Rhodopseudomonas sp. BAL398: one gene and its partner. The protein of the gene in region 2 interacts with the protein of the main gene of each other region in a pairwise test. Links are inferred from orthologs where the notes say so. Each region holds a gene or a part of one and is shown on either strand. Other genes may lie near its edges.

Region 1 (3,219 bases), on a different replicon or contig from region 2:
CTTGTGCATGGCGGGATGCAGGGGGATCGCGCGTCGGTCGTATTTTCAAATCTGGATGAAATCGGAAGTTTGGTCGAGAAAAAATGTTGAACGCACTACGCCAAGGGAGCGAGATCGCCGATGCTAGGACATGACTGCATTGCATTGGATCGATAAACGCTGACAGCGCTGGTCGACACGTGAAGAGCATCGCCTATGTCAAAGACAGAGAACGATCATTCGACATCCTCAACGAGGTCGCAATCGCGACTAGCAAAAGGGCAATATCATGTCTGACATTGATTCATCTAAAGGTCGGCTGCTTCGCCGCCGCTCATTTCTTGCCACGGTTGCGAGCATTGCAGCGACCTTGACGTTGACCCGTCGTGGCTACAGTGACGAAGCGCTTGCCGCAAACATTGGAAGCGATAAGTCACGTGTTTCTCGAGAGAACCTGAAGCCTACCGCCCGCGCTCCAGCGGCGGCGACCATGGATTTGAGAACGCTCGGCCCGGAACATCAGGTCGTCTCAATCAGTAAGCTCGGCGATACTTATCGCGTTGTTACGGCTTCCGGGAAAGTGGTCTCGTACTCGGAATTCGACCTGCATTTCAAGACCGATGCCAGCGATCATGGACCAGCCGAACACACCCCGGTTTTGATGCCCACCAGTAGCGACCGGGCGTTCGTCGTGTTCGCCGCCCCGCGCGAAATCAGTTCTTTCATCGGTTGAGCAGCACCACGCTAGATCTACCTCTCGCAAAGAAGAAATATCCATTCGGAGACGGAAAATGAGAATAGTCAAAATACTGCTTGCATCGCTTTTGTTGGGATTGGTGGCAATGCCAGCCGTCGCGCAAGAGAAAACAAAGGTCACACTGTACAGAAATCCGAACTGCGGCTGTTGCCTGGATTATGCTGAGTATTTGCGCGGTGCAGGTTTCGAAGTCACGGTCGATTCGAAGCAGGATCTCGCGGTGATCCGGAAGCAGTTGCACGTTCCGGAACAATTCGAGGGCTGCCATGTGTCAGTGATCGGCAAGTATGCCGTCGAAGGCCATGTGTCCGCTGAAGTCATCAAGAAGCTTTTGGCCGAACATCCAGCTATCGTCGGCGTTTCAATACCGGGGATGCCCGCGGGGACGCCGGGAATGACCGGCCACAAGACAGGACCGCTTCCGGTCTATGAAATCGGGAGCGATGCCGCGCCCGGGAAGGTCTTTGCGACCGAGTAGAACCGGAGCATCAACGATGCTGGCCATGGGTGAATCCGAGTTAGGTTGGGAGTCCGCTTTACTGGCGATCGCCGCAACGGGCTTACTCCTCGTATCGGCCATCTTGGCCGGTATCGTGCTCCTGTTGCGACGGTACTGGCGCTGGCCATCGACAGCATTTGGAATGGAAACAGGCACCCAGCCGGTTCTTGCCACACCCGGCCTTGTTGGTGGCGGTGCGCATGCGGGAATCCGACGGATTGTCCTAATCGCCCCCCTCACGATTTTTCTGGGAGTCGCAGTCGTGCTTGCCTGGGGGATGACTCGCAACCCCAGCGCGATCCCGTCGGCGCTGATCGGGAAACCGGTACCAGAATTCACGCTGCCGCCGGTCAAGGGCCGCACGCTTGGTCTGGCTAGTGCCGATCTCAACGGCGAAGTGTCACTAGTGAATGTCTTTGCCTCATGGTGCACCGCTTGCCGGGAAGAGCATCCCATATTCATGCAGTTGAAGGCCAAGGGTATCGTTGCCATTCATGGGCTCAACTACAAGGACCAGCCCGATGATGCTGCGCGATGGCTCAACACGATGGGCGATCCTTATGCCCGCACCGGTGCCGACCGCAACGGACGTGTAGCGATCGACTGGGGGGTTTACGGCGTGCCCGAAACCTTCGTCATCACCAAGGATGGCCGTATTGCTTACAAACACATCGGAGCGGTGACGCCAAAGGTGCTCGAGGACACGATTCTTCCACTGATCCGAAAGCTGCGGCAACCATGATGTCCGTGAAACGATCGCTCGTACGTGGTGTGGTTCTCTGCTTCGCGGCAACGGTCCTCGTTGTTGCGACATGGACAATTGCGGCGGCACAGGAGCCGAGCAGGCATCTCACGGTCAACGAAAGACCCAAGCCGCTTGCGGCGATCCAGTTCGAGGACGCCAATGGCCAGTCCCGAAGTCTAACCGATTTTCGCGGCAAGGTGGTGCTCCTCAATATCTGGGCGACCTGGTGCGTACCGTGCCGCAAGGAGATGCCGACGCTCGACCGGCTGCAGACCAAGTTGGGAGGAACTGACTTCGAGGTGGTGGCGCTGTCGATCGACCGCCGCATGGATGCGGTACGCAAGTTCTTTGCCGAGATCGGAATTAGAAAGCTTGCGATGTACCTTGACAGTTCGGCAAAGACAACGCGCGACCTGGGAGCGGTAGGCCTTCCGACGACACTGCTGATCGATCGCGAGGGTCGGGAGATCGGCAGGCTTATCGGACCTGCCGAGTGGGATGCGCCAGAGATCACTGAAGTCATTCGTTGCGTGATTGCGAGAGATGCCGCGGCGCCGTTCTCGAAAGAATCAAAATTAGCCGCAACGCCACCCTGCGGCAAACGCAGCGTTGGCATTCCAGCCGGTGGCACCGATAGCAACAGGCAACCATGAAGGAGGAGATCGCATGACGTTACCACGAACCACCGCGACGGCTGAGCCGTCGCTCGGCGGGATGTACTCAACGCGGCACGATACTATCTTGGCAACCGATGGGCTCTTCTGGCGCTCGGCAGTCTCGCCGTGATTGCCGGACTATCATTCGGAGGCTGGGGGTGGCTGGTGGCAGCCGGCCTTGCGCCGGTCATTCTCAGTACGCTGCCTTGCCTGGTGATGTGCGGGTTTGGCGTATGCGCGATGTGCCGGTCCAACAAAGCGCAATCGACAGTATCAGGCGATGCGGCGAACTCTGCGACATCGACCGGCGTGCTTGGGGTTGCCAAGATGGACCAGCCAACGGCGAGCGGCTCAAGTTGCTGCCACGGCGTGGTTGATCAACCTCAATCATCGCAAGTCAAACAGCTTCAGGCACTCAACGAAAGGACAGACTCCCATGCGTAAGATCACAACACCGCTCTTGCTCGCGTTCATTGTTGCCGCGAGCGTTTCAACCGCGTCGCCCCTCTACGCCGAGGAAGGGGCGATGCAGAACGAGCACTGCGACATGATGCAAGGCGAGCATGGCGGGATGATGCAAGGC
Region 2 (3,310 bases):
TGCGGCTCACTCACAGGGGCCGCATACATCTTCTCCGCCACGGGATTGGATAGCGCGACCGGGCTCGGCGTGGATGTCGTCGTGCATCCGGCCAACACCGCCATGCCGGCCACGATCAGACCCGCTCGCCATAAACGTGATGTCAAAACCGGGCGGCTTGCTGCTGATTTTGCCACCCTATTTCATCGCCTGCTTGCGCGCGTCGGCGATGGCCAGCTTGAACTGGTCATAGGTGAGGGCCGAGGTGACCCGGAAGCGTCCGACGATATAGGCTGGCGTGCCTTGCAGCTCCAAGGATTCGGCTTGCGCCAGATGCGCCCGCAGCATCGCGTTGATCTCCTCGCCATGCTTCTTCAAGTCGGCGTCGAGCTTCGCCATGTCGACACCGGAATTGCGGATCGCGTCCAGCATGCGCTCCTGCGGAATCTTCGGTCCCGGGATCGCCATCAGGGCGGCATGAACCGCGTCATACTTGCCCTGATACTTGGCCGCCAGCGCCATCTGCGCGCCGTAGACCGAGGCCTTGGTGAGGATCGGCCAATCCTTGTAGACGAGGCGAATCTGGCCATCCTCCTTGACCACGCGCTCAAGGTCGGGCTCGGCCTTCTTGCAGAACGGGCAATTGTAATCGAAGAAGGTCACGATGGTCAGAGTGCCCTTGGGATTGCCGGCGGTCGGCGCATTGGGATCGTTGAGGATTGCTTCGGCCGACGGTTCGGCGCTTTGCGCCGCTGCGGGCGAAAATCCCGACGGCAGCAGCAAGGCCAACGCAAACACAGGGGCAAGACAGGGAGCAAGAGAGGTCGCAAGATTGAATCGCATCGCATGTCTCCGGGGGTGATCAGGTGGGGTTTTGCAGCTGCCGCAGGCGGGCCGTGAACAACTCGCGTCCGACGGCGCCGATGAAGCGTGTATCGGGTAGTTCCGCGCCGTTTTGCGGATCGAGAAAGACCACCGTGGGCGGACCGACCACGCCGTATTTTCCCATCAGCGACTGGATATCCTGGTTGTAGTCCGTCGCATCGGCGCGGATCAGCGTGAAGCCGCGCAGCTGCGCGATCACGTCAGGATTCGAGAAAATATTGCGGTCCATCACCTTGCATTCGACGCACCAGTCGGCGGAGAAATCGAGCACCACCAGCTGTCCGTTGCGGCGCGCGGACGCGATGGCCTGATCGAGCGCGCGGGTGGTCTTGACGATTTCGAACGGCGCTTGATGCGCGGCTTGCGCCGACGCCAGTGATGGCAGGCCGACCAGCGCGGCCAATCGGTCGGACGATCCATTCAGCGACGCGATCATTGTGACCACGCCGACGCCGAGAATCAGCATGCCGATGCTGGCGACAACCGCTTGCCATGATCGTCGAAGCTGCGGCCGGCGAAACAGCGTGGCGGCGATCGCCGCGCCCGCGCCAGCCAGGCAAAGGCCGATCAGCAGGCCGGTCGCCCATTGCGGGATCACCCGCGACAGCATCCACACCGCCATGCCGACAAAGACCAGGCCGAAGACATATTTCACCTTCGCCAGCCATGGCCCCGATCTCGGCAGCAGGCTGGCGCCGAAGGTGCCGAACATCAGCAGCGGCAGCCCCATGCCGGTGCCGAGCGCGAACAGCGCCGCGGCGCCGCGCACGACGTCGCCGGTCTGCGCGACATAGACCAAGGCGGCGGCGAGCGGCGGCGTGACGCAGGGGCCGACGATCAGGGCCGATCCGAAGCCCAGCGCGGCCGCGCCGCCCAGCGAGCCGCCGCGCCCGCTTCCGGCGCCAAGAAAGCGCGTCTGCCACGACGCCGGCAGTTGAAGATCGAACAGGCCGAACATCGACAGCGCCAATGCGACGAAAACGCCGCTCATCAATCCCAACGCGAGCGGCGTCTGCAACGCCGCCTGCAAATTCTGTCCCGACCACGCCACCGCAACGCCCAGTGCCGCATAGGCGGACGCCATCGCCAGCACATAGACGCCCGACAGCGCAAAGCCGCGCGTCGCGGTGAGCCCTTCGCCGGATCGGGCCAGCATGCCCGACAGAATGGGAATCATCGGGAACACGCAGGGCGTGAAGGCCAGCAGCAGGCCGAAGCCGACAAAGGCGAGCAGCATCGGGACGAAGCCGCCGCGCAATCCCGGCTCGGCGGAATCGATCGGTGATCCCGTCTCGCTGCGCGCTTGGCTGAGATCGAGATCGGAGGTCCAGTTGCTGACGGTTGAGGTCGGCGCCTTCGGCGGCGGGGCGCTCGCGGACAATTCCAGCGACGCCGTATCGACGCTGCGCCGGATCGGCGGATAGCAGATGCCCTGCTCGGCGCAGCCCTGATAGGAGACGGCGAGCCTCGCATGGGCCTGCGCCACGGCGCGCGGAATGCTGGCCTGCGCCCGGCGGTGATAGACTTCGGTGCGCCCGAAGGATGGGTCGTCCTTGATCTCGCCCGGCAGCGTCGTGATCTCGACCCCGGTTCCGTCTGCCGTCGTCACCGCGATCTTGTCGCGATAAAGATAGTTTCCCGGCGCGATCGACCAGTCCAGCAGCAGCGCGCCGTCGGGGCCGCGCGTCGCCGCGAGGTGAAAGACCTTGTCGGGCCCGGCAGGCTGTTGCCCGAGGCTGGCCGCGCTGGCGAGCGGTGACAGCATCGCCGCGAGAGCCAGTCTGAGTATCCAATGGCGCATTGCTCGTCCCAGGTTGTACAAGCGCTGGGTCGGCTTCGCACCTTAAGGCAGCCTTAAGCCACGCTTGGCAAAGCGCTGACCGGGCATAACGAGGGCGTGATGAGAATTCTGATCATAGAGGACGATCTCGTTCTGCTGGACGGCTTGAAGGCCGGGTTGGCGCTGCTCGGCGCGACCGTCGACACCGTGGCGTGCTGCGCCGATGGCTACGCGGCGCTATCGTCGACGAGCTTCGATGCCGTGGTGCTCGACCTGATGCTGACCGACGGATCGGGGCTCGATCTGCTGCGGCGGGTGCGATCCGAGGGCAATAACGTTCCGGTTCTGCTGCTGACCGCGCTCGATGAAATCGGCGATCGCATCAAGGGCCTCGATTCCGGCGCCGACGATTATCTGGGCAAGCCGTTCGATCTCGATGAACTCGGCGCGCGGGTTCGGGCGATCGTGCGCCGCAAGGAGGGGCGCGTCACCCCGACCTTGCGCTTCAACGGCATCGAGCTCGACCCCGCGACGCTTGCGGTCAGCGTCGACGCCAAACCCGTCCAGCTGTCGCGCCGGGAATTCGCCGTGCTGGCGACGCTGCTGGAACGCCCGGGGACCACCAGATCGAAAGCCGACCTGGAAGACCGGATCTATGGCTGGCAG

What was found.
Region 1: the proteins of dsbD (region 2) and RBJ75_RS29390 interact in binary tests that used the Escherichia coli proteins (3 or more experiments, as listed by UniProt). The link is inferred for Rhodopseudomonas sp. BAL398 from one-to-one orthologs.

The regions. Positions count from the first base shown.
Region 1 is NZ_CP133114.1:188,867-192,085, reverse strand. Bases 277-3,177 are described here. They hold RBJ75_RS29390 (DsbE family thiol:disulfide interchange protein), read left to right. Parts: upstream 277-1,377; coding sequence 1,378-1,977; downstream 1,978-3,177. Other genes in these bases: RBJ75_RS29380 (hypothetical protein), read left to right, coding at 3,073-3,177; RBJ75_RS29385 (TlpA family protein disulfide reductase), read left to right, coding at 1,977-2,633; RBJ75_RS29395 (DUF411 domain-containing protein), read left to right, coding at 771-1,214; RBJ75_RS29400 (hypothetical protein), read left to right, coding at 277-712. Also shown: RBJ75_RS29405 (c-type cytochrome), read left to right, coding at 1-90; more of RBJ75_RS29400, read left to right, coding at 269-276; more of RBJ75_RS29380, read left to right, coding at 3,178-3,219. UniProt on the Escherichia coli protein: Involved in disulfide bond formation. Catalyzes a late, reductive step in the assembly of periplasmic c-type cytochromes, probably the reduction of disulfide bonds of the apocytochrome c to allow covalent linkage with the heme.
Region 2 is NZ_CP133111.1:3,507,655-3,510,964, reverse strand. The notes cover bases 236-3,227. They hold dsbD (protein-disulfide reductase DsbD), read right to left. Parts: upstream 2,630-3,227; coding sequence 842-2,629; downstream 236-841. Other genes in these bases: RBJ75_RS16535 (response regulator), read left to right, coding at 2,765-3,227; RBJ75_RS16545 (DsbA family protein), read right to left, coding at 236-822. In the rest of the region: RBJ75_RS16550 (L,D-transpeptidase), read right to left, coding at 1-29; more of RBJ75_RS16545, read right to left, coding at 178-235; more of RBJ75_RS16535, read left to right, coding at 3,228-3,310. UniProt on the Escherichia coli protein: Required to facilitate the formation of correct disulfide bonds in some periplasmic proteins and for the assembly of the periplasmic c-type cytochromes.